4 regions of the Streptomyces sp. CWNU-52B genome follow, and region 2 is predicted to be linked to each of the others. Evidence: riboswitches for the same ligand, from Rfam matches in the RefSeq annotation. Region 2 holds a riboswitch; each other region holds the start of a gene.
The links. Region 2 has a riboswitch for cobalamin ahead of ACLVWQ_RS08415 (ribonucleoside-diphosphate reductase subunit alpha). Riboswitches for the same ligand answer to the same signal wherever they lie in the genome.
Positions count from the first base shown of each region.

Region 1: another riboswitch for cobalamin. It lies ahead of metE (5-methyltetrahydropteroyltriglutamate--homocysteine S-methyltransferase); the one in region 2 lies ahead of ACLVWQ_RS08415 (ribonucleoside-diphosphate reductase subunit alpha).
Region 3: another riboswitch for cobalamin. It lies ahead of ACLVWQ_RS04585 (energy-coupling factor ABC transporter permease); the one in region 2 lies ahead of ACLVWQ_RS08415 (ribonucleoside-diphosphate reductase subunit alpha).
Region 4: another riboswitch for cobalamin. It lies ahead of ACLVWQ_RS38510 (cobalamin biosynthesis protein); the one in region 2 lies ahead of ACLVWQ_RS08415 (ribonucleoside-diphosphate reductase subunit alpha).

Region 1 is NZ_JBLFJV010000005.1:507,768-515,212, forward strand. Features, by position in the region: gene ACLVWQ_RS05110 (ABC transporter substrate-binding protein) at 1-400, shown strand, start outside; gene ACLVWQ_RS05115 (carbohydrate ABC transporter permease) at 562-1,422, shown strand; gene ACLVWQ_RS05120 (carbohydrate ABC transporter permease) at 1,419-2,255, shown strand; gene ACLVWQ_RS05125 (MerR family transcriptional regulator) at 2,435-2,845, shown strand; gene ACLVWQ_RS05130 (cupin domain-containing protein) at 2,863-3,297, opposite strand; gene metE (5-methyltetrahydropteroyltriglutamate--homocysteine S-methyltransferase) at 3,467-5,785, opposite strand; cobalamin riboswitch at 5,950-6,194, opposite strand; gene ACLVWQ_RS05140 (SDR family NAD(P)-dependent oxidoreductase) at 6,270-7,049, opposite strand; gene ACLVWQ_RS05145 (maleylpyruvate isomerase N-terminal domain-containing protein) at 7,094-7,445, opposite strand, start outside.
Region 2 is NZ_JBLFJV010000006.1:220,979-228,423, forward strand. Features, by position in the region: gene ACLVWQ_RS08395 (cytochrome P450) at 1-1,005, shown strand, start outside; gene ACLVWQ_RS08400 (helix-turn-helix domain-containing protein) at 1,062-2,027, opposite strand; gene ACLVWQ_RS08405 (hypothetical protein) at 2,121-2,354, shown strand; gene ACLVWQ_RS08410 (GNAT family N-acetyltransferase) at 2,423-2,953, shown strand; cobalamin riboswitch at 2,975-3,142, shown strand; gene ACLVWQ_RS08415 (ribonucleoside-diphosphate reductase subunit alpha) at 3,281-5,743, shown strand; gene ACLVWQ_RS08420 (ribonucleotide-diphosphate reductase subunit beta) at 5,857-6,813, shown strand; gene mctP (monocarboxylate uptake permease MctP) at 6,966-7,445, opposite strand, start outside.
Region 3 is NZ_JBLFJV010000005.1:388,902-396,346, forward strand. Features, by position in the region: gene ACLVWQ_RS04570 (energy-coupling factor ABC transporter ATP-binding protein) at 13-876, opposite strand; gene cbiQ (cobalt ECF transporter T component CbiQ) at 873-1,622, opposite strand; gene ACLVWQ_RS04580 (energy-coupling factor ABC transporter substrate-binding protein) at 1,629-2,099, opposite strand; gene ACLVWQ_RS04585 (energy-coupling factor ABC transporter permease) at 2,096-2,827, opposite strand; cobalamin riboswitch at 2,857-3,039, opposite strand; gene ACLVWQ_RS04590 (cellulase family glycosylhydrolase) at 3,271-4,947, shown strand; gene ACLVWQ_RS04595 (hypothetical protein) at 5,000-5,752, opposite strand; gene ACLVWQ_RS04600 (hypothetical protein) at 5,998-6,474, opposite strand; gene ACLVWQ_RS04605 (phospholipase D-like domain-containing protein) at 6,698-7,445, shown strand, end outside.
Region 4 is NZ_JBLFJV010000060.1:96,408-103,852, forward strand. Features, by position in the region: gene cobO (cob(I)yrinic acid a,c-diamide adenosyltransferase) at 1-123, opposite strand, end outside; gene ACLVWQ_RS38500 (putative cobaltochelatase) at 123-2,225, opposite strand; gene ACLVWQ_RS38505 (cobyric acid synthase) at 2,275-3,807, opposite strand; gene ACLVWQ_RS38510 (cobalamin biosynthesis protein) at 3,804-4,814, opposite strand; cobalamin riboswitch at 4,936-5,069, opposite strand; gene ACLVWQ_RS38515 (DUF397 domain-containing protein) at 5,262-5,483, shown strand; gene ACLVWQ_RS38520 (hypothetical protein) at 5,748-6,320, opposite strand; gene ACLVWQ_RS38525 (helix-turn-helix domain-containing protein) at 6,363-7,220, opposite strand.

The sequences.
Region 1 (7,445 bases), on a different contig from region 2:
GGGTCCCTCGGGCAAGACGGTCCAGCCGCTGGCCACCGCCGGATGGGGCGTCGCGGACGGCAGCAAGCACAAGGCCGAGGCCGTGAAGCTGGTCGAGTTCCTCTCCGAGGGGGAGGCGTCGACCGACTTCACCAAGAAGAACAGCCTGGTGCCGATCCTCAAGTCGGCAGCCGACGACTCGTTCTACAAGACCGGCCCGTGGTCCAGCTACGTCACCATGACGGAGCACCCGGACACCTACCTCAACGTCAGCCAGCCGCGCGGGGTCGCCTGGTGGGCCGAGTGGCAGCAGAAGGCCGACGCCGACATCCAGAAGATGGCGCTCGGCAAGACGACGCCCAAGGAACTGCTGGCCGGCTGGGACACGTACTGGACCGAGAAGCGGCAGCAGGAGAAGTAGCCATGCCCACCGCGTCCGAAGCGACGGAAACGACGAAGACGGGCCGGGCGGCGCAGGCGGGGGCCGCCGGCAACGGGGCCTCCGGCAACGGGGGTGCCCGGCCCGTCCGCAAGGTTCAGCCGGGCCGCCGCAAGCCGGAGTTCACCGCGCGGCGCGGCTTCATGATCGCCCTGTTCATGGCCCCGGCCGCGGTCTTCGTGGCGGTCTTCACGTACTACCCGATGATCGCCGGCAGTCAGATGGCCTTCCGCAACTGGAAGCTGACGGACCTGAGCGACACCTCCTGGGTGGGCCTGAAGAACTTCCAGGACGTCTTCGCCGACCCCGCCTGGGGCACCGTGCTGAGCAACACCGGGATCTGGGTGGTCGGCTCGATCGTGCCCCAGCTGGTGATCGGCTTCGCCCTCGCCCTGTGGCTGCGCCGCAGGTTCCGCTTCCGCGGGCTCTACCAGGCGCTGATCTTCTTCCCCTGGGCGATCTCCGGGTTCCTCATCGGCATCCTGTTCCGCTGGATGTTCAACAGCGAGTTCGGCGTCGTCAACGACCTGCTCCAGAAGGTCGGTCTGATCGACGAGCCGGTCGCCTGGCTGGCCGACCCGAAGACGGCGATGTTCGCCGTCCTGGTCGCCAACGTCTGGTACGGGGTCACCTTCTTCACGATCATGATCCTGGCGGCCCTGCAGTCCATCCCCGAGGAGCTGTACGAGGCGTCGGCGCTCGACGGCGCCGGCAAGGTGCGCACGCTCTTCCAGATCACCGTTCCGTACATCCGGGTCACCCTCGCGCTGACCGTGCTGCTGCGGATCATCTGGATCTTCAACTTCCCCGACCTGATCTTCGGGATGACCGGGGGCGGGCCGAACAACGAGACGCACATCGTGACCACCTGGATGATCAAGATCACTCAGCAGGGCGACTACGGCAGGGCCTCCGCGCTCGGTCTCATCGTCGTCGCCACCCTGCTGGTGTTCGCGACCTTCTTCCTGCTGGCCACGCGCGAGAAGCGAGAGGTGAGGTCGTGATCGGCAAGGAGTCCACGGCGGGCCGGATCACCAAGTTCACCTTCCTGGGGCTGTGGCTGGTCTTCACCGTCTTTCCCCTCTACTGGATCACCATCACGTCGCTGAAGGCGCCCGGTGACATCTTCGCCTTCCCGATCGCCTACTGGCCCGAGCACTTCTCGCTGGAGAACTACAGCGGGCTGTTCGGCAAGGCCGACTTCGGCGTCTACCTCACCAACAGCCTCATCGTGGCCACCGTCGCGGGTGTGGTCGCCACCGTCATCTCGATGCTGTCGGCGTACGTGCTGGCCCGGTTCGAGTTCCGCACCAAGTCCGCGCTGCTGATGGCCGCCCTGGTGACCCAGATGATCCCGACGTTCATCGCGCTGGGTCCGCTGTACCTGCTGATGACCGACCTCAAGATGGTCGACAACCGGCTCGGGCTCATCCTCGTCTACATCGCCGTGTGCATCCCGTTCTGCACGGTGATGCTCCGCGGCTTCTTCGAGAACATCCCGGACGCGCTGGAGGAGGCCGCGATGATCGACGGTCTGTCCCGGTTCGGAGCGCTGTTCCGGGTGCTGCTGCCGGTGATGCGTCCGGGGATCGTGGCCGCGTTCATCTTCAACTTCGTCAACTGCTGGAACGAGCTGTTCCTGTCGGTGACGCTGATGAACAGCGACAGCAACAAGACCGTGCCCACGGCGCTGAACGGGTTCATCTCCAGCTTCAACATCGACTGGGGCTCGATGTCCGCGGCGGCGGTCCTCACCATCCTGCCCACGATGGTGCTGTTCGCCTTCGCCAGCCGGCACATCGTCCAGGGCCTCACGGCCGGCGCGGTGAAGGGCTGAGGAAGAGGGCGCGGCGTCGGAGCACCGGACGGCCAGGTGGAGGATCTTTCCCGTACCACGGGGTGGGAACGGCACGTAACCGACCCAATGATCACATACTCTGCAAAGACGTTCCGGCAGCGATCGACGGGGGCCGCCCATGCTCCGGGCGGCCCGCACAGACGAGGAAAGGCGCCCGCATGAGCAGCGAGCACATGCAGATCGGCGAGGTCGGTGCGCGGACGGAGCTGCCGCTGCGCACCATCAGGTACTACGAGACGACGGGCCTGGTCACCCCCTCCGCCTGTTCCAAGGGCGGTTTCCGCCTCTACACCAGGGCCGATGTCGCCCGGCTGCAGGCCATCCGCCGTATGCAGCCGCTCGACTTCACCCTGGACCAGATCCGCGACCTGCTCGCCGTCACCGACCGCCTGGACTCCGACGAGGAGCTGACGGCGTACGAACGGCAGTCGTTGCTGAGGCGGGTCCGGGAGTACGAGCAGAGCGCCGCCTGGCAGGTGGACAGGCTCCGCACCCAGCTGACGCAGGCCGAGGAGTTCAGGCAGACGCTGCGCAAGCGGCTGAACCGGGACCGGGCCGCCACGGTCTGACCGGGGTCACTCGAAGCTCACTCGAAGGGGCACCCGGGATTCGGGGCGTCCTCGGAGAACGGGGCGCCGTGCGGCAGGACGTAGAGCACGGTGAGCACGACCGGCGTGGATCCCAGGTTGCGGCCGATGTGGACGTTGCCCGCACCGGCCGGTTCCTGGACCTTGCTCCCTCGCGGATAGACGCCGTCCGAGGCGCACGTGGCGTCGAAGTGGCTGAGCGTGCCCTGCTTCACGTACGCGTGGAGCGGCCCGTCGTGGTAGTGCCAGCCGGTCGCCTGACCGGGCGGCAGAGTGATCTCCCGGAGTACGTAGTCGGTGTCGCCGACCGTCTTCTGCGCGATCACCGTTCCGGTGACCCCGGGGCCGGGCGGGGTCGCCCGGGCGGTTCCCCCGGCCAGGACGGTGACGGCGGCGACGGCACCGACCACCGCGGTGCGAAGCGAGGTACGCATGGGCAGGGCCTCCGGGTTCGTGGGGCTGTGCGACAACGTGCCGCTGTGAACATAGAGGCAGCCAGGGGCAGTTGGGGCCGTTATCCGCGAATTCCCTTGCTCGGCGGGCGGCGGGTGGCCGGCGGGCCGGGAGGCGGGGCTCGGCCCGCCTCCCGGCCCGCCGTTCGGATCAGGGCGCGGTCAGTTCCGTGCGGACCGTTCGGGCCGCGGCGACCAGGTTCCGCAGGGACGCCCGGGTCTCGGGCCAGGCGCGGGTCTTCAGGCCGCAGTCGGGGTTGACCCACAGGCGTTCGGCGGGGATGGCCGCAAGTCCCTTGCGCAGCAGGGCCGCGGCCTCGTCCGCGCCCGGTACGCGCGGCGAGTGGATGTCGTACACGCCGGGCCCGGCCTCCCGCGGATAGCCGTGCTCGGCCAGTTCGCGGGCGACCTGCATGTGCGAGCGGGCCGCCTCCAGGCTGATGACGTCGGCGTCGAGGTCGTCGATGGCCTGGACGATGTCGCCGAATTCGGCGTAGCACATGTGCGTGTGGACCTGTGTGTCCGGACGTACGCCGGCGGTGCTGAGGCGGAACGCCTCCGTGGCCCACGCCAGATAGGCCGGGCGGTCGGCGGCGCGCAACGGCAGTGTCTCGCGCAGCGCCGGTTCGTCCACCTGGATGACCGAAGTCCCGGCCGCCTCCAGGTCGTTCACCTCGTCGCGCAGCGCGAGGGCGACCTGGCGCGCGGTGTCACCGAGCGGCTGGTCGTCGCGGACGAAGGACCAGGCGAGCATGGTGACCGGGCCGGTGAGCATGCCCTTGACCGGCTTCGAGGTGAGCGACTGGGCGTACGCCGTCCAGCGCACCGTCATCGGCGCGGGGCGGGAGACGTCGCCGGCCAGGACCGGCGGGCGGACGTACCGGGTGCCGTAGGACTGGACCCAGCCGTGCCGCGTGGCGAGGTATCCGGTGAGTTGCTCGGCGAAGTACTGGACCATGTCGTTGCGTTCGGGCTCACCGTGCACGAGCACGTCCAGACCGGTCTCCTCCTGGAAGGAGATCACCTTGCCGATCTCGTCCCTGATGCGCTCCTCGTACCCGGCGCTGTCGAGCCGCCCGGCGCGCAGGTCGGCCCGTGCGGTGCGCAACTCGGTGGTCTGCGGGAACGAGCCGATGGTGGTCGTCGGCAGCAGCGGCAGACCGAGGTGGGCGCGCTGGGCCGCGGCCCGCTCGGCGTACGGCTGGGAACGGCGGGTGTCGGCGTTCGTGACGGCGCCGGTCCTGGCCCGTACGGCGGGGTCGCGGGTGATCGCCGAGTCGGCGCGCGAGGCCAGGTCGGCCCGGTTGGCGGCCAGTTGGGCGGCGATCGTGTCGGTGCCGCCGGTGAGCCCCCTGGCGAGGGTCACGATCTCGGCGGTCTTCTGACGGGCGAAGGCCAGCCAGCGCAGGATCTGCGGCTCGACGTCACGTTCGGCGCTGGCGTCCAGGGGGACGTGGAGCAGGGAGCAGGAGGCGGCCACGTCGACCCGGTCGGCGAGACCGAGGAGGGTACCGAGTGTGGCGAGAGACTTCTCCAGGTCGTTGACCCAGATGTTGCGGCCGTTGACGACACCGGCGACCAGACGCTTGCCGGGCAGCCCGCCCACGGCGGCGAGCGCGTCCAGGTTGGCGGCGGCCGCCTCGGTGAAGTCCAGCGCCAGTCCCTCGACGGGTGCCTTGGCCAGTACGGGCAGGGCGTCGCCGAGCCGGTCGAAGTACGAGGCGACCAGCAGCTTCGGACGGTCGGTCAGGGCGCCGAGGCCGCGGTAGGCGAGCGTGGCGGCGTCGAGCTCGGCGGGTGTGCGGTCCTGGACCAGGGCGGGTTCGTCGAGCTGGACCCAACCGGCGCCCGCGGCACGCAGATCGGCGAGGATCTCGGCGTACACGGGCAGCAGCCGGTCGAGGAGGGTCAGCGGGTCGAAGTCGGCGGCCACCCCGGGCGCGGGCTTGGCGAGCAGGAGGTACGTGACCGGTCCGACGAGGACGGGCCGGGCGGCCAGGCCGAGCGCGAGGGCCTCCCGCAACTCGGCTACCTGCTTGGCGGAGTCGGCCGTGAAGACGGTGTCCGGGCCCAACTCCGGCACCAGGTAGTGGTAGTTGGTGTCGAACCACTTGGTCATCTCCAGCGGCGCCACCTCCTGGGTGCCGCGCGCCATGGCGAAGTAGCCGTCCAGCGCGTCGGCCTCGACGGCGGCGCGGTGCCGCTCGGGGATCGCGCCGACCATGACGCAGGTGTCCAGGACGTGGTCGTAGTACGAGAAGTCGCCGGTGGGCACCTCGTGGATGCCGGCCTCGGCCAGCTGCCGCCAGTTCGTGCGGCGCAGGCCGTTGGCGGTGGCCCGGAGGGCGTCGGCGTCGACGCGGCCCTTCCAGTAGCCCTCGATGGCCTTCTTCAGTTCCCGGTGCTGTCCCTGACGGGGGTAGCCGTACACGGTGGCCCGTGCTGCCGCGGCTGCGGGCTTGGCTGTCACGGAGATCTCCTTCGCGAGACGAATCCCTGAGATCCCGGCGACGGGACGCGAGCGCGAAGGGTGACGAGTCCGACGGGGACGAACCCGCGTGAGACACCGCGGCCGACCGCCGAACCTGTACGCCGACCCGCCCACGAGGTCACCGGGATGTCCGCGCACGAATGGTTCGTACACGGGCAGTTGGCAGGTCTTCGGACTCGCGAGCACGTCCCCCTGCGCGGAGTTCCGAACACGGAAATCCGCGGGAGACACCTACTGGCCGTCGCTTCCCAGGCCCGGCCGGGCCCAGTGCGTGTGACGGCGGTCGTTCCCACTCACCGCTGCGGGGCAGTCCCGGATTCCCACCGGGTTCCCTCTTACGACGCATCCCGCCTGGCGGACGGGGCGAACCAGCTGCGCCGGCCAGTCTAGGGCCTGTCGCCCCCTGCCCGTCCGCCGGGCGGGCGTGAGCCCGGGTGGGTCCGGTACGCGGCGCGGCCGGCGCTCAGTGGACCGAGAAGCCGCCGTCGACGTGGATCGCCTGCCCGGTGACGTACGCCGACGCGCCGCTCGCCAGGAAGACCGCCGCGCCCGCGAAGTCCTCGGCCAGCCCGTTGCGCCCGGTCAGCGTGCGCGCCGCCAGGGCCGCCACCTTCTCGGGGTCCGACGACAGGCGCTGGTTCAGCGGGGTCATCACGAAGCCCGGGACCAGTGTGTTGACGGTGACACCGTGCGGCGACCAGGCCTCCGCCTGCGAACGGGCCAGTGACTCCAGCCCTCCCTTGGAGACGCCGTACGCGCCGCTCTGGACGAAGGCGCGGTGGGCCTGTTGCGAGCTGATGTGGATGATCCGTCCGAAGCCCCGCTCCGCCATCGCGGGGCCGAACCGGCGGCCCAGCAGGAAGGGCGCGTCCAGGTTCAGGGCCATGACGCTGTCCCAGACCTCTTCGCTCAGCTCGCTCATCGGCGGCCGCAGGTTGATCCCGGCGCAGTTGACGAGGATGTCGGGCTCTCCGAAGATCCCGGCTGCCCGCTCGGCGGCCTCGTGCACGCCCGGACGGGTGCTCAGGTCCGCGCTGACCCAGGCCGCACGGCCGCCGAGTTCGCTCAACTCCTCGACCGTCGCTGTCAGTTCGGCCTCCTTGCGCGCCACGATCACCACGCGGGCCCCGGCGCGGGCCAGGGCCTCGGAGATGGCACGGCCGATACCGGAGCTGCCACCGGTGACCAGGGCGACCCGGCCTTCCAGGGAGAACAGTTCTGAGAGGTAGTGCTGCGAGTCCATGGCGGCACCCTAACGGCGGTACCCGGGAGCACGTACGCGACGGGTCAGCCCAGGACGAGTGGGAGCCGCGCGGCGAACTCGCCCAGCGCGGCCGCTTCCGTGCCGGTAGGCGTCCGTCGCCCGGTGCCGACCAGCAGCGCGTCCCTGTCGGAGAACGAGGCGGGGAACGGGGTCCCGGCGATCCTCTCCAGCGCCGCACGGGCCGCCGCGAGGGTCTCGGCGGGCGGCCCGGCTGCCGAGGGCAGCTGCGCGACGAGGTCGAGGTGGTGCAGCGTCCATTCGAGTACGTACACGGCGAGGTAGTCGCCGACGGTCAGCACCTCGTCGCGGGTGCCGACACGGGCGGTGGGATCGGCGAGGACGGCGGCGCGGCCCGCGGCGGAGCCCACGTCGTCG
Region 2 (7,445 bases):
ATCCCCGAGTACGGGCCGATCATGGAGGAGGAGGCGCACGCCCTGGCGGAGCGCTGGCGGCCCGGCGAGACGATCGACTGCACCGCGGAGTCGTTCCGCGTCGCCGTCCGCATCGCCGCCCGCTGCCTGCTGCGCGGCGACTTCATGGACGAGCGGGCCGAGCGGCTGAGCGTCGCTCTCGCCACCGTGTTCCGGGGCATGTACCGCCGTATGGTCATCCCGGCGGGTCCGCTCTACCGGCTGCCGCTCCCGGCCAATCGCGCATTCGACCGAGCGTTGGCCGATTTGCACCTTCTGGTCGACGAGATCGTGGCCGAACGCCGTGCGTCCGGTCAAAAGCCGGACGATTTGCTGACGGCATTGCTGGAGGCGAAGGACGAGAATGGCGAGCCGATCGGGGAGCAGGAGATCCACGACCAGGTGGTCGCGATACTCACCCCCGGTAGCGAAACCGTCGCTTCCACGATCATGTGGCTCCTGCAAGTCCTCAGCGAACACCCGGAACACGCGGACCGGGTACGCGAAGAGGTCAAATCGGTCGCGGGAGACCGGCCCGTCGCATTCGCGGACGTGCGGAAGCTGTCCCACACGAACAATGTCGTCGTCGAGGCCATGCGGCTGCGTCCCGCCGTATGGATATTGACGCGCCGGGCCGTGACCGAGACCGCACTCGGCGGCTATCGCATTCCGGCCGGGGCCGACATCGTCTACAGTCCGTACGCGATCCAGCGCGATGCGTGTTCGTACGACGGGAATCTGGAGTTCGACCCCGATCGCTGGCTTCCGGAACGCGCCAAGGACGTACCCAAGCACGCGATGAGCCCCTTCAGTGTGGGTAACCGGAAGTGCCCGAGCGACCACTTCTCGATGGCCCAGCTCGGTCTCATCACGGCGGCGGTGGCCTCGCGCTGGCGTCTGGAGCAGGTGTCCGAGTCGAACGACACCACCCGGGTCGGCATCACGCTGCGTCCGCACCGGCTGCTGCTGCGGGCCGTACCGAGGTGATCACGCGGTGGGCCGAGCGGTGAGGTGAGCCGCTCGGCGATCCGTGCGGCGTACGTTCAGGCGGCCTGCGGGCCCTTGAACGTACGCCGGTACGCGTGCGGGGTCGTCCCCAGCGAGCGGACGAACTGATGGCGCAGCGCGGCCGCGGTCCCGAACCCCGAGCGGTCCGCGATGAAGTCCATCGTCTCGTCCGTGGCCTCCAGCAACTCCTGTGCCAGCAGTACTCGTTGACGTAGGAGCCAGCGGTACGGGGTGGTGCCCGTCTCCTGCTGGAAGCGGCGGGCGAAGGTGCGCGGGGACATGTGCGCGCGTGCGGCGAGCTGTTCGACGGTCACCTCCTGGTCGAGGTGGCGGTCCATCCAGACGAGCACCTCGCCGACCGTGTCGCACTGCGAGCGCGGCAGCGGCCGCTCGATGTACTGGGCCTGGCCGCCGTCGCGGTGCGGGGGCACGATCATGCGGCGCGCGATGCTGTTGGCGACCTCGGGGCCCTGCTCCTTGCGGACGATGTGGAGGCAGGCGTCGATGCCGGAGGCGGTGCCCGCCGAGGTGATCACCGGGTCCGCGTCCACGTACAGCACGTCCGGTTCGACCTTCGCGCGTGGATGGCGCCGGGCCAGCGTCTCCGCGTGCCGCCAGTGGACCGCGCAGCGCCGGCCGTCGAGCAGTCCGGCCGCGCCGAGCACGAAGACCCCGGAGCAGACGCTGAGCACCTTGGCGCCGCGCTCGGTGGCCCGGACGAGGGAGTCGAGCAGCTCGGCCGGGTAGGTGCGGCCGACGTAGTGGCTCCCGGCGGGGACGACGATCAGGTCGGCCTCCTCCAGTCGGTCGAGGCCGAACGGGGTGGAGACCGTGAACCCGGGGACGTGCGTGCCCAGGCTCGGCCCCTCGGCCGAGGCGACCGCGAAGTCGTACACCGGGAGTCCGTCGTCGCTGCGGTCGAGGCCGAACACCTCGCACACGACGCCGAGTTCGAATGGATGCACTCCGTCGAGCAGGACGGCGGCCACGTTGGTCAGCATGCTGCCAGTGTGCACCGGATCTGGCAGGAAATCGAGGGTGTGCGGCAGTACTGCCACTCACGGTAAGGAGCGTCAGGCGCGACAGTGGTGTCCATGAATACGACACAGCTGGAAGGCCTGATCGGAATGCTCACCGTCCTCGGAATCCTCGTCCTGCTCGTCCTCCCCTCGGTGTTCGGCATCGTGCACGACCGCCGCGTCGACCGTCAGCTCCGGGAGGCCGAACGCGGCGCCCCGGACCGCGCCCCGGGCTCGCCGTCGCCGCGGGCCCGTACGGAGCGCGCCCTGGGCGGGATCTCGGCCGCGGACGTCACCCGGGCGGCGTGAGCGAGCGCGCCGCCCGCCCAAGGAAAACCCGGCGGCCCCCGTCGCTCCCCTCCGGCACACTGCGGGGCATGGACATCGTGATCAGACGGGCGGAGCCCGCGGAGTACCCGGCGCTGGGGGAGATCACCGCGCAGGCCTATCTCGGGGACGGGCTGCTCGACTTCGGCGGGGGCGACCCGTACCTCGCCGAACTGCGCGACGCCGCCGGGCGGGCCGCCGCGGGCGAGGTGCTGGTGGCCGTGGAGGTCGCGGGGTCGCCGGGAGCGCCCCGCGGCCGGCTCCTCGGTGGTGTGACCTTCGTACCGGCCGGCGGACCCATGGCCGACATCGCAGGCGCGGGCGAGGCCGAGATACGGATGCTGGCGGTCGCGAAGGAAGCCCGCGGCCGGGGCGTCGGCACCTCTCTCGTACGCGCCTGCGTCGAACGCGCACGGGCCACGGACGGCTGCGCGAGCGTCGTCCTGTCCACCCAGCGCACCATGCGCAGCGCCCATCGCGTCTACGAGCGGCTCGGTTTCACCCGCACCCCCGCCCGGGACTGGAACCCCCTCCCGCAGCTGGACGACATCACGCTCCTCACCTACGAACTGACGCTCTGACACACGCCGACACAACATGTAGGGGTGCTTCCGGAGCCCGGCACAAGATGTATGCTCATGCTCGCTGTCGTCGCAGGGGAATCCGGTGCAAATCCGGAACTGTCCCGCAACGGTGTACTTGTACGCGTATGCCCGCATGCCGTCGTACAAGAGTCAGTCCGAGGACCTGCCGACAGCGCGCCCAGACCGTCCGGTCCGGGCGCATGACGTCCGGGCCTCGTGGAGTGGGCCGGTGGACGCGGCGTGGCGCTGCGCAGAGCGCGTACTCCCGTGTGCCCCGAACCCCTCTCCCCGCAGGCCCCCGTGCCGAGCGAGGGAGAGCCCCACGTGACCATCGCGCCAGCCGATCCGGTCTCCGCGACAGGGACCGCGACAGGGTCCGCGACAGCGCCCCGGGTCCAGCAGGACAGGGCCGAGACCGACGGACCGGGAGCCGCGCTGCTGCGGACCCTGACCGACTTCACCGTCGACCTCCCCGGCGCCGACCCCGGCAAGGTCGCCGCCGCCGCACTGCGCGGCAGGTCCGCCGCCGCGGACGAGCCTGAGCTGCGCGAGCTCGCCACGGAGGCGGCCGCGGGTCTCATCTCCGAGGACCCGGTCTACTCGAAGCTGGCCGCGCGGCTGCTCACCGTCGGCATCGCCGAGGAAGCCGCCTCGCAGGGCGTGCGCTCCTTCTCCGAGTCGGTCGCCGTCGGCCACCGCGAGGGCCTGATCGCCGACCGCACGGCCGAGTTCGTACGTGCCCACGCGGCCCGGCTCGACGCGCTGATCGACCTCGAAGGCGACGACCGCTTCGGCTACTTCGGACTGCGCACCCTGCACAGCCGGTATCTGCTGCGGCACCCGATCACCCGGTCCGTCATCGAGACGCCCCAGCACTTCATGCTGCGGGTGGCGAGCGGTCTCGCCGAGGACACCGGGCCCGATCCCCGGGCGGGCACCCGCTCGGTCGACGAAGTGGCGTCCCTGTACCGGCTGATGAGCCACCTCGACTACCTGCCCTCCTCGCCCACCCTCTTCAACTCCGGTACGCGGCACCCCCAGATGTCGTCCTGCTACCTCCTCGACTCCCCGCTGGACGAGCTGGACTCCATCTACGACCGCTACCACCAGGTGGCGCGCCTCTCCAAGCACGCGGGCGGCATCGGGCTCTCGTACTCCCGGATCCGCTCCCGGGGTTCACTGATCCGGGGCACGAACGGCCACTCGAACGGCGTCGTCCCCTTCCTGAAGACCCTCGACGCCTCGGTCGCCGCGGTGAACCAGGGCGGCCGGCGCAAGGGTGCCGCCGCGGTCTACCTGGAGACCTGGCACTCCGACATCGAGGAGTTCCTGGAGCTGCGCGACAACACCGGTGAGGACGCCCGGCGTACGCACAACCTGAACCTCGCGCACTGGATCCCGGACGAGTTCATGCGCCGGGTGGACGAGGGCCGTGACTGGTCGCTGTTCTCTCCCTCGGACGTGCCTGAGCTGGTCGACCTGTGGGGCGACGAGTTCGACACCGCGTACCGCGGGGCGGAGGCCGCCGGGCTCGCGAAGAAGACCATCCCGGCCCGCGATCTGTACGGCCGTATGATGCGCACCCTCGCGCAGACCGGCAACGGCTGGATGACCTTCAAGGACGCCGCCAACCGCACGGCCAACCAGACGGCGCTGCCCGGCCACACCGTCCACTCCTCGAACCTGTGCACCGAGATCCTGGAGGTCACGGACGACGGGGAGACCGCGGTCTGCAACCTCGGCTCGGTCAACCTGGGCGGCTTCGTCGACGCCGGCACGCAGGACATCGACTGGGAGCGGCTTGACGCGACGGTCCGTACCGCCGTGACCTTCCTCGACCGGGTCGTCGACATCAACTTCTACCCGACCGAGCAGGCGGGCCGCTCCAACACCAGGTGGCGGCCGGTCGGTCTGGGCGCGATGGGCCTGCAGGACGTGTTCTTCAAGCTGCGGCTGCCGTTCGACTCCCCGCAGGCGCGGGCGCTCTCCACCCGGATCGCCGAGCGGATCATGCTCGCCGCGTACGAGGCGTCCGCCGACCTCGCCGAGCGCAACGGCCCGCTGCCCGCCTGGGAGAAGACCCGTACGGCCCAGGGCGTGCTCCACCCGGACCACTACGACGTCGAGCTCAACTGGCCGGAGCGCTGGGCGGCCCTGCGCGAGCGGATCGCCGCCGTCGGCATGCGCAACTCGCTGCTGCTCGCGATCGCTCCCACCGCCACCATCGCGTCCATCGCGGGCGTGTACGAGTGCATCGAGCCGCAGGTGTCCAACCTGTTCAAGCGCGAGACCCTGTCCGGCGAGTTCCTCCAGGTCAACTCCTACCTGGTGGCCGAGTTGAAGAAGCTCGGCGTGTGGGACGCGCAGACCCGGGAGGCGCTGCGCGAGTCGTCCGGCTCGGTGCAGGGCTTCACCTGGGTCCCGCAGGACGTGCGCGACCTGTACCGCACGGCGTGGGAGATCCCGCAGCGCGGCCTGATCGACATGGCCGCGGCCAGGACCCCGTTCCTGGACCAGGCCCAGTCGCTGAACCTGTTCCTGGAGACGCCGACCATCGGCAAGCTCTCCTCGATGTACGCGTACGCCTGGAAGTCGGGCCTGAAGACGACGTACTACCTGCGCTCGCGCCCGGCGACCCGCATCGCCCGCGCCGCCCGGGCCCAGGCCCAGACGCAGGCCCAGCCCGAGCCGCAGCCCGCGAAGGCCATTCCCGTCCAGCAGGCCACCGATCCGGACGCGATCGCCTGCTCCCTTGAGAACCCCGAGTCCTGCGAGGCCTGCCAGTAATGACCACCGCACCTGACGCACCAGAGAAGACCGACAACAACGATGTGGCCGTGAAGGCCGTGAAGGCCGAGAAGAACCTCCTCGACCCGGGCTTCGAACTGACCCTGCGCCCCATGCGCTACCCGGACTTCTACGAGCGCTACCGGGACGCGATCAAGAACACCTGGACCGTCGAGGAGGTCGACCTCCACTCGGACGTCACCGACCTCGCGAAGCTGACACCGGGTGAGCAGCACATGATCGGCCGACTGGTCGCGTTCTTCGCGACGGGCGACTCGATCGTGTCGAACAACCTGGTGCTGACGCTGTACAAGCACATCAACTCCCCGGAGGCCCGGCTGTATCTGAGCCGCCAGCTCTTCGAGGAGGCCGTGCACGTCCAGTTCTATCTGACGCTGCTCGACACCTATCTGCCCGACCCGGCGGACCGGGCCGCCGCCTTCGACGCCGTCGAGAGCATCCCGTCCATCAGGGAGAAGGCCGAGTTCTGCTTCAAGTGGATGGACTCGGTGGAGAAGCTGGACCGGCTGGAGACGAAGGCCGACCGCCGCCGCTTCCTGCTGAACCTCATCTGCTTCGCCGCGTGCATCGAGGGGCTGTTCTTCTACGGGGCCTTCGCGTACGTCTACTGGTTCCGCAGCCGGGGTCTGCTGCACGGCCTGGCGACGGGCACCAACTGGGTGTTCCGCGACGAGACGATGCACATGTCCTTCGCTTTCGAGGTGGTCGACACCGTCCGCAAGGAGGAGCCGGAGCTCTTCGACGACGAACTCCGCCGGCAGGTCACCGACATGATGCGCGAGGCGGTCGAGGCGGAGCTGCAGTTCGGGCGCGACCTGTGCGGTGAGGGCCTGCCGGGCATGAACACCGAGTCGATGCGCCAGTACCTGGAGTGCGTGGCGGACCAGCGTCTGCAGCGCCTCGGCCTGGAGCCGGTCTACGGCTCCGAGAACCCGTTCTCCTTCATGGAGCTGCAGGGGGTCCAGGAGCTGACCAACTTCTTCGAACGCCGGCCGTCGGCGTACCAGGTCGCGGTGGAGGGCTCGGTGTCGTTCGACGACGAGTTCTAGGCCGCAGCACGACGCCGGAGGGGCTGATTCTCAGGAGAACCAGCCCCTCCGGCGCCTTCTTCCAGCCCCTCCGGCGTTTGAGGAGCGGGGGTCCGGGGGCGGAGCCCCCGAGTGAGTGACGGGATCGGGCAGGGGCGGCGGGGGCGAAACCCCTAGTGGCTGCTCCCGGCCGTGGCCGGCGGCAGCTCCACCTGAACCCCCTTGTCCCCCGCGTCGACCGTGTAGTCCGCGGGCGACGTCTCATCGACACCCTCGGGAGCCTTCACCGCCCGCAGGACGAACGTCAGCACCACGGTCACGATCACGTTCAGCACGATCGCCGTCATGCCGATGTACCCGATCTCGCCGATCCCGGGGATCTCGTCCGAAGAGCCACCGAAGTGCTTCTGCGTCGGCGAGGCCACCCCGTACGCGGCGATCGTGCCGTACGCCATGCCGACCGCCCAGCCCGCGAGCAGCGCCCACCGGTGGAACCAGCGGGTGAACAGGCCACCGACCAGCGCCGGGAAGGTCTGCAGGATCCAGATGCCGCCGAGCAGCTGGAAGTTGATCGCCACGGTCTTGTCCATGGTCAGGACGAAGACGAGCGCGCCCACCTTCACAAGGAGCGAGACCAGCTTGGAGACCTTGGT
Region 3 (7,445 bases), on a different contig from region 2:
CCCTGCACTCCGTCAGCCGTCAGCCGGTACCGGGGGTGCGGGGTGCCGTGAGGTCAGGGCGGCCAGTTCGTCCGCGGTCTGTGGACCGGCGCCGGGATCCGTCAACAGGCCCTGCGTACGCAGGAGTTCGGCCACCGCGATGCCCCAGGGCAGCCGCAGCCCCGCCTGCTCCAGCAGCTCCGTGCGGGCCAGGGTCACGGCCGCCGGTCCGGTGACCGCCCCGGACGGGGTGAGCAGCGCCGCGTCGTCCGCCCAGCGCAGCGCGAGATCCACGTCGTGCGTCGCCATCACCACCGTGGTGCCGCTCTCGCGCAGCCCGCCGAGGGTCGACAACAGCCGCTCCTGGCCGTCCGGATCGAGCCCCGCGGTCGGTTCGTCGAGGATCAGGACACGTGGCCGCATCGCCACCGCGCCCGCGATCGCGGTCCTCTTGCGCTGGCCGTAGGAGAGCAGGTGGGTGGGCCGGTCGGCCAGCGCCGTGATGTCCAGCGCGGCGAGCGCCTCGGCCACCCGGGCCCGTACCTCGGTGTCGGGCAGGCCGAGGTTCAGCGGCCCGAACGACACGTCCTGGCCGACGGACGCGGCGAACAGCTGGTCGTCCGGGTCCTGGACCACCAGCTGGACGGTCGTACGCAGCAGGGTCAGGCCCTTGCGGTCGTACCGGACCGGCCGGCCCTCGACGGTCAACTGCCCGGCGCGCGGCCGCAGTCCGCCGCTGAGCAGCCGCATCAGCGTGGTCTTGCCGCTGCCGTTGCGGCCGAGCAGGGCGAGCGCGCGCCCGGCCCGCACCTCGAAGTCGAGGCCGCTGAGCACGGTCGGACCGTCCTCGTACGCGTAGGACGCGCCCCGCAGGGCGACCAGCACGGGCTCGCTCATCGCAGCGGCCTTTCCAGTACGAAGGTGAGGGCGGCCAGGGCCCCGAGCAGCGCGACGCTGGCGAGGGCGAAACGCGCGGAGACGCGGGCCGGCGGCACCAGGACGCGCAGGGTGCCGTCATAACCGCGCCCGGCGAGCCCGGCCTGAAGGCGGGTCGCCCGGTCGAAGGCCCGGACGAAGGCGGTGGCACCGAGCCCGGCCAGCGAACGCCAGGTGGCGGCACGAGTGGTGTGTCCCAGCCGGGCGGCCTGCGCCTCCCTGATCCGCCGTACGGAGTCGAGGAGCAGGAAGCTCATCCGGTACGTGACCAGGGCGACGTCGACGACCGGCGCGGGCACCCCGGCGTTCACCAGCCGTGGCAGCAGGTCGGACAGGGGAGTGGTGAACGCGAACAGGAGCACCCCGAGGGAGGCGGCGGAGGTGCGCAACAGCAGTTCTCCGGCTCGCGCCGGCCCGCCCTCGGCCAGGGTGACGAACCCGTCGGGACCGCCGACCTGGAGGAGCAGGGGGAGCGCCCCGGTCACGCAGAAACCGAGCGGCACCCGATAGGCGCGCCAGAGCCGGCGGCCGGGCACGGCGGCCGGACCCAGCAGCACGACCAGGGCCGTCACCAGGACCAGGGCGGCGCCCGGCCAGGGTGGGAGCGAGATGGCCAGCACGGTCAGACCGAGACCGAGCACGGCCTTGTCCACGGGGTGGCGGCGGCGCCAGCGACTGCTGTGCGCCGCCGCGTCGATCGGCAGCACGAGAACTCAGATCCGTCCGGCCGCGGACTCACCGGCTCCGGTGCCGGTACTCGTACCGGTTCCAGTACCGGCACTGGAGCCGGCGCCGGAGCCGGGTGCGCTCCCCGGGACTGCCTGAGCCGTGGAGACACCAGAGGTCCCGGACGCGGCGGCCTGGCCGTCCCGCTGTGCCAGTGCCCGGAGTTCACCCTGGCGCCGCCCCCGGCGCAGACCGAAGTAGTAGGCGAGGACGCCCGCGCCGAGAGCTGCCTGGAGGGCGAACAGCGCGGACTCGATCTCACCGGACGGCGGTTCGTACAGGGGCGAGAACCACGGCTCGTAGTCCGGCTCGATCTCGGTGATCGCCGTCTCCGCCTCCGCGTCGGAACCCGTGAACGGCTCCTCCTTGTGGTCGCCCAGGCCGAAGGCGAGTGGCAGCACGGCGAGCGCGGCCACGACGAACAGGAGCAGGGCGTTGATCTTCGCGTTACGGCTCATCGGGTCACCGCCTCGGACGCCTCGGACGCCTCGGTCGTGTCGGCCGTCCCGGTCCCGGACTGCTTCCTCGCGAGGAACACACCGAGCCGGGTCAGCTCGCCCTTGCTCGACTGCACCAGCAGCCGCATGACCAGCACGGTCAGCAGCCCCTCGCTCACCGCGAGCGGGATCTGGGTGACGGCGAAGATCGAGCCGAACTTGCCGAGCGCCCCCAGGAACCCGCTGCTCGGGTCGGGGAACGCGAGGGCCAGCTGCACACTGGTGACGCAGTAGGTCGACAGGTCGGCGACGAACGCCCCGAAGAACACCGCGACCATCAGCGGTACGTCGAACCGCCGCAGCAGCCGGTAGATCCCGTAGCCCGCCCATGGCCCGACGATCGCCATCGAGAAGACGTTGGCGCCCAGCGTGGTCAGCCCGCCGTGCGCGAGCAGCAGCGCCTGGAAGAGCAGCGTGATGGTGCCGAGAACCGCCATGATCGGTGGCCGGAACAGGATGGCGCCCAGTCCCGTACCGGTGGGGTGCGAGCAACTGCCGGTCACGGACGGCAGCTTCAGCGCGGAGAGAACGAAGGTGAAGGCCCCGGACGCCCCGATGAGCAGTGTGCTCTCGGGATGCTCCTTGACCTCACGGGTGAGCGACCGGACTCCGTGGACGACGAACGGCGCCGACGCGACGCCCCAGGCGACCGCGTGCGCCGGAGGAAGAAAACCCTCGGCAATGTGCATGGCTCAGCAGACCCTCTCCAGCACCTCGTGGATGGTTGACGCGCCTTGGCCGGTCTCCTGGCTTACGGGTAAGACCACCCGTGCTCCGCCTTCCCGGGTCCGAGGACCCAGTGGCTGCCCGTGAGGGCTGGAGCCGGACTTCCCGATCACAGTGGCGAGGGCCGCACCGGCATCACACCGATTTCCCGAGCACCAAGGCGTGGTGACAGTAGTGCGCGTGACGGGGTGGTGACAAGGCGTCCTCACCGGCGCGTCCATGGTCAGAGGGTGTGGACCGGGCCCTCGACGAGGCCGGAACGCCGTCCCCAGGGGCCCCTCGCGGCCCTTCGGTACGTGCCGAAGCATGCGCCAAGTCTTGACGTGCTCTTGACGAGATGACTCTATGGGAGCGCTCCCACTATTCCGAAACCCACGTTTCTTGGCGCTCACTTTCTGGAGTCGCAGTGAGAAGAGCAAGAAGCACGACACGAAAGAGCCATGTCGGCGCCCTGCTGGCCCAACTGGCCGCGTTGCTGGGGCTCGTCGTCCTCGGCGCCCTGATTCCGACTGCCGCGCAGGCCCAGTCGCCGTCGCCCGGCGTCCTCGCGACCGGCCTCCATGTCGACGACGGCCGGCTGCTGGAAGGCAACGGCAACGATTTCGTCATGCGCGGCGTCAACCACGCCCACACCTGGTACCCGGGCGAGACGCAGTCGCTGGCCGACATCAAGGCGCTCGGCGCCAACACCGTCCGCGTCGTTCTCTCCAACGGCCACCGCTGGACCCGGAACAGCGCCGCGGACGTGGCCGCCGTCGTCGCCCAGTGCAAGGCCAACCGGCTCATCTGCGTACTGGAGGTGCACGACACCACCGGGTACGGCGAGGAGGCGGCGGCCGCCACGCTCGACCAGGCGGCCGACTACTGGATCGGCCTGAAGAGCGTGCTCACCGGCGAAGAGAACTACGTCGTCATCAACATCGGCAACGAGCCCTGGGGCAACACCGACCCCGCGGGCTGGACCGATCCCACGATCGCCGCCGTCAAGAAGCTGCGCGCCGCCGGCTTCGAGCACACCATCATGGTGGACGCGCCCAACTGGGGTCAGGACTGGCAAGGAGTCATGCGGGCCAACGCCCGGTCCGTCTACGACGCCGACACCACCGGCAACCTGATCTTCTCGATCCACATGTACAGCGTCTTCGACACCGCGCAGGAGATCACCGACTACCTGAACGCCTTCGTCGATGCCGGACTCCCGCTGCTGATAGGCGAGTTCGGCGGTCCGGCCGACCAGTACGGCGACCCGGACGAGGACACCATGATGGCCGCGGCGCAGCAGCTCCGGCTCGGCTATCTCGCGTGGTCCTGGAGCGGCAACACCGACCCCGTCCTCGACCTCACGATCGGCTTCGACCCGAACCAGCTGAGTTCCTGGGGTCAGCGCATCTTCAACGGAGCCGACGGCATCGCGCAGACCTCCGAGGAGGCCACGGTCTTCGGCGGCGGAGACCCGGGTGACACCCAGGCCCCGACCGCTCCCGGCACCCCCAGGGCCGCCGCCGTGGCGGCCACGTCGGTGACCCTCACCTGGACCGCCGCGACCGACGACGTCGGCGTCGTCGCCTATGACATCGTCCGGGTCAGCGGTGGCTCCGAGGCCACGGTCGCCGCGTCCACCACCAACTCCGCCACCGTCACCGGGCTCAGCGCGAACACGGCGTACACCTTCGCCGTCTACGCACGTGACGCGGCCGGGAACCGCTCGCCCCGCTCGGCCACGGTGAACGTCACCACCGACGACGGGGGCAGTGTCCCCGGCACGAGCTGTTCCGTCGGTTACCGCGTCGTCGGCGAGTGGCCGGGCGGCTTCCAGGGTGAGATCACCATCCGCAACACGGGCACCGCCGCCGTCAGCGGCTGGAAACTGGTCTTCGCCTTCGCCGACGGCCAGACCGTCTCCGCCATGTGGGGTGGGACGCCGACCCAGAGCGGCGCCACGGTGAGCGTCGCCCCTGCCTCGTACACCTCCACCATCCCCGCGAGCGGCTCGGTCACCGTCGGGTTCACCGGCAACAAGGGCGCTGCCAACACGGCCCCGGCCGCGTTCGCCCTCGACGACACCGCCTGCGCCACCGCCTGACGCGGCAGCCGTCGGCCGGCGGGGACCTCGTGCCCCGTCGGCTGAGGGGCAGTCAGGAGGCGGTGTCCGGAGCCTTTTCCGTGGCCGTGCCCGCGTCGGTGCCGGCCGGAGCGGACGTGGACGCCGTGTAGAAGACGGACGAACCCTGCTTGGTGCGCTGGACCTGGCCCCTGGCGACGAGTCCCTCCACCGTGGTGCGTACGACCTTGGGCTTGATCTCGCGCTCGGGGTGGGCCTCGGTCAGCGCCGTGGAGAGCTCGGCGGACGAGCGCGGCTCGGACTGCCGGCCGAGGTGCTCACGGATGAGCTCGACGAGAGTGGGGCCACCGTCGGCCGGCTTGGCCGCCTGGGACTTGGCGGGGGCGGGCTTGACCGCGGCGGACTTCACCGTGCTCCTGGCGGCGGTCTTCGGGGCAGCCGACTTGGCGCTGGCCTTGTCGGCCGGCTTGGCGGCCGCGGGCTTGGTGGCGGTGGCCCTGGCCGCGGTGGGCTTGGCCACCGGCTTCGTGGCGGTGGCCTTCTTGCGCTTGCCTGCCGTGGCGGTGGCCTGCCGCGGCACCGAAGGCGCCGGAGCGGAGCCCTTCTTGGCGCTCGGGGCCACCGGTGCGGGGCCTTCGCCGCCCAACGCCCGCCGCAGTTCGGCCAACAGGGACTGATCGTGCCGCAGGGCGCGCAACTGCTCCTCCAGCGCGGCCACTTCGGCGCTGATACGTTCCTGCTCCGTGGTGTTGCGATCGAGATCCGCGGACACCTGGGCGGCGTACTGGGACTTGAGCTCCGTGGCGGCCGATTCGACTTCGGACATGGTGGTCACCTTTCCTCGTCATCGTGTTGGTGCTGGGGCCGGATGCTACTCGCATCATCAGGCCATGATCCCGAAGTTGTCGGGTTCGTCCCGGCCGTCATATGACTCGGAAAGCGCCGCTGTGGACTGCAAAGGTGCAGGCGGGGGCGTACACGGAAGACACCTGACCAGCCGCGCGAAGCGGTGTCTCGAATTCAACCTTCAAGGTGACTGTACGAATGCCCTGACCGGTTTTGCCGTCCTCGTCAGCGGCGGGTGTCCTGTGGTGTCTCTCCAGTGATTCCGGGTGAGCTGTCGGGCTTGCCCAGGGACCATCCGGAGACATCCGTGAGCCGCCCCCGCCACAGGGGCATGACGACGGGGTCACCCGGTCCGACGACACTGGTGGCGTCACGCAGGTGGATCCACTGCGGCAGTCGCTGCGGGGCCTGACGCCCCTGCTTGTCGCTGACCACCTCGTCCACCTGCTCGGGAAAGCGTTCCAGCAGTTGTGCGCCGGCCCCGTCGACGCCGCGCAGGCTGCGCGCCCAGTCGGTCGTCCACGCCTTGTGGGAGATCAGGTCGCCGTAGAGGAGACCACCCCCGATGACGAAGGTGACCGGCAGTGCGGCGTGCGGGTCCTGGCCGACCAGCCGTACCAGCATCTGCAGCTGGAGATCCGGCACGGGTTCGGTCACGATCGGCGCGGCCGACTCGCGGAGCGGGTCCTGCTCGTCACTCATGGCTCTGCTCGTCCTTTCGACGCCCTGGGCAGGTCGATCCCCCGCGCGGGGTGCGGGCTGTCACCCCGCGCACGGTGTCAGGCGGTGAGGTGTCCGACTGTCGCGTTCGTCTCTCTCGACCTCGAATGCCCGGGAAGCCGGAGTACAGTCTCCTCGCCGCGCCCGTGCCGGACCGGGCAGCGCGCTTCCCCCCTGACTCCTCCGAGTGCCGGCCAGGTGACCCATGACCAGTACACAGGACCAGCCGGAGCGCGAGACGACGCCCGAAGCCTCCGAGCCCCGGGCGTCGCCGGTGTTCCAGGAACGTGCGGAGCGGATAAGGCGCCGGCTGGAGAGACTCATCGGCATCGCCGCGACCGAGGGCAACGCCCTCACCGTGCTGCGCAACGGCGACGAGATCTTCGCCGGGATGCTGGCGGGCATCAGGTCCGCCGAGCACACCGTGGACATGATGACCTTCGTCTACTGGAAGGGTGACATCGCCCGCGAGTTCGCCCGGGCGCTCGCCGAGCGGGCCGCCGCAGGTGTGCGGGTGCGGCTGCTGCTCGACGGCTTCGGCAGCAGGCTCATCGAGAAGGACCTGCTGGCGGCCATGGAGCAGGCCGGGGTGCAGGTCGCGTGGTTCCGTAAACCGCTCGCCCTCTCGCCGTTCAAGCAGAACCACCGTTGTCACCGCAAGGTTCTCGTCGTCGACGAGCAGACGGCGTTCACCGGCGGGGTCGGTATCGCGCAGGAGTGGTGCGGCGACGCGCGCAACGAGCACGAGTGGCGTGACACGCATGTCGAGGTCCGGGGTCCGTCGGTGGACGGCATCGCCGCCGCGTTCGCGCAGAACTGGGCCGAGTGCCACGACGAGCTCTTCGACGCGCGCGACCGGTTCGTCACCCATGACCCCCAGGGCGGGGCCGTGGTGCAGGTGGTGCGCGGCTCGGCCAGCTTCGGCTGGCAGGACATGCAGACCCTGCTCCGGG
Region 4 (7,445 bases), on a different contig from region 2:
TCCGAAGGCGGCGGTGGACTTCCCCTTGCCGATCCCGGTGTGCACCATGACGAGCGCCCTGTTGCGTCGCTGACGAGTCGTCAGACCGTCGTCCGGTACGACACTCGGCTGTCCCTGCGGCATTACGCGGCCCTCCTGCTGTTGCCCGGACCGTCGGTCCGGCTGCTGTTGCCCTGGACGTCCCTGACCAGCCCGGCGATCGAGTCGGCCCGCAGCTCGTCGAGCGTCACGGCGCTGCCGCCGAGCTCACCCGCGAGCTGCCCGGCGAGTCCGAGCCGGACGAGCCCCGACTCGCAGTCGACGACGACGGAGGCGACCTTGTCGGCGGCGAACAGCCGCGCGGCCCGCCCGGCGAGCGCCACCGGCTCGGGCCCGCCCGTGGCCCGGCCGTCCGTGACCAGCACCACCAGCGCGCGCCGGGCCGGATCCCGCAACCGCTCCACGCGCAGCACGTCGTGCGCCCGCAGCAGCCCGGCCGCCAGCGGCGTACGCCCGCCCGTGGGCAGCGACTCCAGCCGCGTGGCGGCGGCGTCGACCGACGACGTGGGCGGCAGCGCCACCTCCGCCGTGGACCCGCGGAAGGTCACGAGCCCCACCTTGTCCCGCCGCTGGTAGGCGTCGAGGAGCAGGGACAGCACCGCTCCCTTCACGGCGCTCATCCGCTGCCGGGCCGCCATCGACCCGGACGCGTCCACGACGAACAGCACGAGGTTCCCCTCGCGCCCCTCCCGCGTGGCCTGCCGCAGATCGTCACGGCGGACGACGAGGCCGGGCCCGGACCGTCCGCGCGCCCGCTGGTGCGGGGCCGCGGCCTGCACGGTCGCGGCCAGGTGCAGCTTGGTGAGCGCCCCGCGCGGCCGGCGTGCGCCGGTGGTGCGGCCGTGCTCGGTCCGCGCCCGCGACCGCCGCCCGGCGGCCCCCTCGCCGAGCCCCGGCACGCTCAGCGTCTTCGTACGGAAGGGCTCGGCGGCCCGCACGGGGGCCTGCTCGCCCGCGCCGGGCGCCGGTACCTGCCCGTTCTCGGAGGACTCGCCCTGCGCGGGCACCTCACCGGAGCCTTCGCCGTCACCGCTGTCGGTGTCGGTGTCGTTGCCCGCGCCACCGTCGTCGGGGCCGTCCTGCGGAGGCCGCCCACCGCCGCCGCCGGGCCCGTCCGGATCAGGGTCCTCGTCGTCGGAACCGTCGGAGCCGTCGGGGGCGCCGGTCTCGTCGTCGCCCGCGAACTCCTCCAGCGTCTCGTCGAGCTTGTCCTCGTCGAGTCCCGGCGCGTCGAAGGGGTTACGCCTGCGGCGGTGCGGCAGCGCGAGGAGCGCGGCCTGCCGCACGTCCTCGGCCAGCACGTCGGTCCGCCCCGCCCAGGCGGCCAGCGCGGTGGCGGTCCTGGCCATCACGATGTCGGCCCGCATGCCGTCCACCTCGAACGCCGCGCAGGTCGCCGCGATCTGCAGGAGCGCGCCGTCGCCGAGCCGCACCGAGGGCAACAGCTCCCGCGCGGCCACGATCCGCGCCCGTACGGCCGACTCCTCGTCGGCCCAGCGCGTCGTGAACCCGGCCGGGTCGTCGTCGTACGCGAGCCGCCGCCGTACGACCTCCACCCGCTGCTCGGGCTCGCGCGAGGCCGCGACCTCCACGGTCAGCCCGAAGCGGTCGAGCAACTGCGGCCGCAGCTCGCCCTCTTCGGGGTTCATGGTCCCCACGAGCAGGAACCGCGCGGCATGCCGTACGGAGACGCCCTCGCGCTCCACGTACGAGGCACCCATCGCGGCCGCGTCGAGGAGCAGGTCGACCAGGTGGTCGTGGAGGAGGTTGACCTCGTCGACGTACAGGATCCCGCGGTGGGCGTCGGCCAGCAGGCCCGGCTCGAAGGCCTTCACGCCCTCGGAGAGCGCCCGCTCGATGTCGAGCGCGCCCACGAGCCGGTCCTCGGAGGCCCCGACGGGCAGCTCGACCATCCGGGCCGGTCGGGACACCCCCGCGCCCGCCTCGTGGGGGCCGTCCGGGCACGCCGGATCGGGGGCGGCGGGCGCACAGGAGAAGCGGCACCCCGCGACGACGTCGACCTGCGGCATGAGCGCCGAGAGGGCGCGCACGGCAGTGGACTTGGCCGTGCCCTTCTCACCGCGGACGAGCACACCGCCCACCGCGGGTGACACGGCGTTCAGCAGCAGCGCGAGCCGCAGGTCGTCCTGGCCGACCACGGCCGTGAACGGAAACGGAGTACTCACTGGTTGTCGTCCTCCCAATAGCCTTCGAGCAAGTCGCCTTCGAGTGAGGTCATGCGGGCGCTCCCGGCGGGACGAAGGGCAGACCCGCCGGCGCTCCGGACTCGATGAGCCGCCACAGCGCGTCCGTGTCCGCGTGTTCCTCGATCAGATCGCCCAGCCGGTCCAGCTGCTCCTCGCGCAGCCCCGCGAACGACGTGTCGGGGGCCGGTACGAACCTGCGTCCCGCGGCGGCGGCCACCTCGCGCAGGAAGGCGCGCCTAAAGCCGTCCGACTCCAGCGAGCCGTGCCAGTGCGTGCCCCACACCGCACCGACCCGGCAGCCGTCCAGGAACGGCTCCCCGCCGGTGACCCGGGCGACGCCGTGATGGATCTCGTAGCCCTGTACGGGTTCGCCGAGGGCCTCGCCGACCGGCCGGGCGAGGGTCTTCTCCCGCGCGAACCGCACGCGTACGGGGAGGAGTCCGAGCCCGTCGACGGCGCCGGCCCTCGACTCGACGTCGTCCTCGATGTGTTCGCCCAGGAGCTGGAAGCCGCCGCAGACGCCCAGCACGGGGCGCCCCTCGGCGGCCCTGCGCACCAGGGCGTCCGCGAGACCGCGCCGCCGCAGCCACTCCAGGGCCCGGACCGTGCCCCGGGTGCCGGGTACGACGACCAGGTCGGCGTCGGACAGTTCCTCGGGCCGGTCCACGAACCGCACGACGACGCCCGGTTCGGCGGCCAGCGCGTCCAGGTCCGTGAAGTTGGACATGAGGGGGACCGCGCAGACGGCGACCCGCAGGACGTCCTCGCCGACCGGGGCGGCGACCTCGGACTCCCGCACCGTGCCCCGCAGGGAGAGGCTCAGGCCGTCCTCCTCGTCGATGCCGAGCCCGTGCCGGAAGGGCAGGATGCCGTAGCCGGGCCGCCCGGTGAGCCCGCGGAGCATGTCGATGCCGGGTTCGAGCAGCGAGACATCCCCGCGGAACTTGTTGACGAGGAACCCGGCGACGAGCTCCTGGTCCTCGCGCGAGAGCAGGGCCACCGTCCCGAAGAAGGAGGCGAAGACCCCGCCGCGGTCGATGTCGCCCACCACGAGCACGGGCAGTCGGGCGTTGCGCGCGATCCCCATGTTCACGATGTCCGTCCGCCGCAGATTGATCTCGGCGGGACTCCCCGCCCCCTCGCAGATCACCGCGTCATACGTGCCCCGCAACTCGGCCAGACAGTCCAGGACGGTCCCGAGCAACGCCTCCTGGCGCCCGCCGTGATAGCCGCGCGCGCTCAGCTCGCCCACGGGCTTCCCCATCAGGACGACCTGGCTGCTGCGGTCGCTGCCCGGCTTGAGGAGCACCGGGTTCATGAGCGCGGTGGGCTCCACGCGGGCGGCCTGTGCCTGCATGGCCTGGGCCCGGCCGATCTCCGCGCCCTCCCGGGTCACGAACGAGTTCAGCGACATGTTCTGCGCCTTGAACGGCGCGACCTTGACGCCGCGCCGCACCAGCCACCGGCAGATCCCGGCGGTCACGACGCTCTTGCCCGCGTCGGACGTGGTTCCGGCGACGAGCAGTCCGCCGCCCAGCCGTGCGCCCGGCCCCCCGCTCATGACGTACGACCTTTCGGGACCGGCGACGTGCGCCGCGGTGCGGTGAGCGAGGCTCCGGTGAGTGACGTTCTGGTGAGCGATGTCGCGAGCAGCCGTCCGGCGACGCTCGCGCCCAGCGCGAGCAGGCTCACGCGTCGCGAGAGCCGGACGGCCCGTTCGATGTCCCCGGTGCGCACGGCCCGCCCCGCGCCGTTGAGCACGGGCCGGTGCTCGACCCGTCCCGCGTACGACAGGGTCCCGCCGAGCCGCACCCCGAGCGCACCCGCGAACGAGGCCTCGACGGGGCCGGCGTTGGGGCTGGGATGCCGGGCGGCGTCGGCGCGCCAGGCGCGGACGGCGCCGCGCGGATCGCCCCCGGCGACGGCTGCGAGGGCCGCCGTCAGCCGGGCCCCGGGCCACCCCGCGACGTCGTCGAGCCGCGCGGAGGCCCACCCGTACCGACGGTGGCGGGCCGACCTGTGTCCGACCATGGCGTCCAGCGTGTTGACCGCGCGGAACCCGACCAGACCGGGCACCCCCGCCACGGCGCCCCACACCAGGGCGCCCACCACGGCGTCGGAGGTGTTCTCGGCGACCGACTCGACGACGGCCCGCGCGATCCCGTCGGCGTCCAGCGCCTGCGGGTCCCGTCCGCACAGATGCGGCAGCCGCTCGCGGGCCACCTCGAGGTCCCCGGCGGCCAGCGCCGCGCCGACGGCCCGTGCCTCACGGCCGAGCGAGGTCCCTCCGACGACGGCCCAGGTGGCGGCGGCGGTCAGCGCGACGGACGCGGCACCCGAGGCACGGACGGAGCGGTCGGCGGCGCGGGCGGCGGCGACGGCGCCGCCCGCGCACACCGCGGTGTGCAGGGCGCCCCAGCCCCGGTGGTCCCGCCACAGGACCCGTTCGACGGCCTGCGCTCCACGGCCGAACGCGGCGACCGGATGCCCCCGGCGGGGATCGCCGAGCAGCAGGTCACCGAGGAGGCCGGCGGCGGCACCGTACGCGAAGACGCGATCGGCACGCACCGCTTCAGCCCGCCGTCACGGACGGTGGAGCCCCGGGAAAGGACCTGGCAGGAGACACACAGGTCCACAACAGGCGGCCGCGCATGGCGATATGTCCTCACTCAGGGTGTCCGCGCCCTGGTTCGACGAGACCGACGACGAGAGTTCCTGGCTCCCGGGGATCGAGACCCCCGGTGACAGTGGCGGGACCGCGCCGGATTCGCACCGGCTTCCTCTTCTGCCGTCGTAGATGGCCCCGGCAGTCCACCACGGCCCGCGAACACCCGTCAACTTGCTGTTGACCTGCGAAGAGAGAGTGTGCTGAGGCCCACAGGCCCCTGGGAACGGGCCGGTTTTCCCCTGGTGGGCCACACCGGGCTTTCCTAGACTGAACGGAGCACGGAAGGCGGACACGGGGGTGGCGGTCCAGCGCGGGGGGCGCCGGCTCTCGGGCAGGAGGAGGTCGGTGTGGACCACGAGGACCTGTCCGTGCCGCGCTGGCACACCAGCAGCCACAGCGGGGAAGACGAATGCGTCGAGGTGGCGGTCACGGAGAACTCGGTGACGGTCCGCGACTCCTGGAACCGGAGCGGAGGCCAGGTCGTCTTCTCCCGAACCCGGTGGCTCGCGTTCGTCGGTGTTCTCGACGCGGTGGCCACGCAGGAGTCCGTTGCCGGGCACCGGACATGACGAGGGGGAGCGCGATGACAGGCCGTCAGCCGACCGACATGGTCCACCGGGGGAGCGACAGCGCACACTTACCGCCCTCCGAACCGGCCTCGGCCCCGAGACTGGTCGCTTTCTGTGTGTTCGGCGGGGTGAGCGCCACACTCGTGGGCGTCGCGGCGGCCGGGCTGCTGCCGGGCGGCACCCTGAGCCCGGCCCTGTGGGTGGCCGTCGCCACCGTCGTGGCGCTGCTCCTGGGAATCTGGCGGGGCCGGCATCCGGACCGGCTCAGGCCCGTCCGCTGGGCGAGGTCTCGTCCGGTGTCACGGCCCGGCGGTCTTCGCTGAGGGAACCGGCACCCGCGTCGTGGTCCGCCGCCGTGTGCCGCGCCATGATCTGGCCCAGCCGGACGCCGAAACCGGTGACCAGGGACATCGCCGTCGCGATCATCGGGGCGAGCACCCAGGCGGAGGTGAGGTGGAAGACTCCCGCGACCGTCATCAGTCCAGCCAAGGCGAACAGCACCACGACCACGCCACCGGTGCAGTAGACGACGGTCGTCCTCAGTGAGAGCCGCTGCTCCTCGCTCCGGGCCCGCAGCACCTTGATCCGGTCCGCCGTGCGGTTCTCGTCGAGGCTGTTCATCCGGTCCGTACGCGCGGCGTCCGCTATCGCGTCACGCACGAGCTGGTTGTACGAGGGGCCCGGCACCCCGGCCGCCGGACCCGGTTCGTCCGGATCCCCCTCGCCCTCCGGCGCCCCGCTCGTCCCACCCGCCCCACTCGTCCCGGGAGTCGGCCCGGGGAAGCGGAGGAGGGCCGCGCGAACCCCCTGCCACCACTCCGTCCACGCGACCGTCATGTCGCGGCCTCCCCTCATTCTCCCCGGGCACAGGGCCCGGGGTCAGGCGGTGCCGATGCCCTCCCTGATCCGGTTGATCAGGTCGATGCTGCGTTCCGTGCCGTACGCCGTCTCGCGGAGCTTCTCGAAGCATTCCTGGTAGCGCACGATCAGCTCGAAGTCGTCGCGCACCGTCGTGCTGCCCTGCTGCTCCAGGTACAGCAGGTCCTCGTCGTCCAGGAAGCCGAGGAGCACGAAGCTCGTCATCGTGGCGTAGTGGGCGCCCGCGGTGAACGGCAGCACCTGGAGCGAGACACGGGGCTGTGCCGCCATGGTGACGAGGTGCTGCAGCTGGTTGCGCTGCACCTGCGGGCCGCCCACCTGCCGGTGCAGCGCGGCCTCGTCGACGACGAAGAACAGCCACGGTGGGGGCGCGTCGCCCTCCAGCGCACGCTCTTGGCGCGCCGTCCGCAGCTCCACGATGCGCCGAGTGCGCGCCTCGTCCGCGCGCTGCCTCAGCACGGCGGTCGCGTAGTCCTCGGTCTGCAACAGGCCGGGTACGACCACGGGGTGGTAGGTGCGGATCGAGGCGGCGGCGGACTCGTACCCGAGGTAGCTCCTGAAACCGGGGCTGAGGATGTCGTTGTACGCCGCCCACCAGCTGGGACCCTTGCTGCCGCGCGCGGCGTCCTCCAACTCGGTGACCTGCTTCGGGTCCGTCACCTCGTACTGCTGCATCAGTGCCCGGATGTCGGTCACCGAGACGCTGACCGTGCCCGCCTCGATGCGCATGATCTTCGAGAGCGACCACTCGAGGGCTCGGGCGGCATCGGTCTGTGTCTGGCCGGTGGCCTCACGTGCCTTGCGCAGCTCGATGCGCAGTCGGCGGCGATTCAGGCTTGGGTCGACTTCCCTGGGCATGGGGTTGCTCCTCGTGGACCGGTCAGACGTATGTCGGGTGGTGTGCCGGGTGCGGCACCAGAACCTTGTGCGGCTGCGTATGCGAGGCATACACCGGTCCGACAGGGATCTGATGGAAGGGCACCCTAATGCCATACGTCTACGGGTCTCCGTCATAATGCCATATGGCATGTCGACGGGCCGCGGACCGACTTATATCGCGCCAGGGGTCCGACCGGGGAGTCA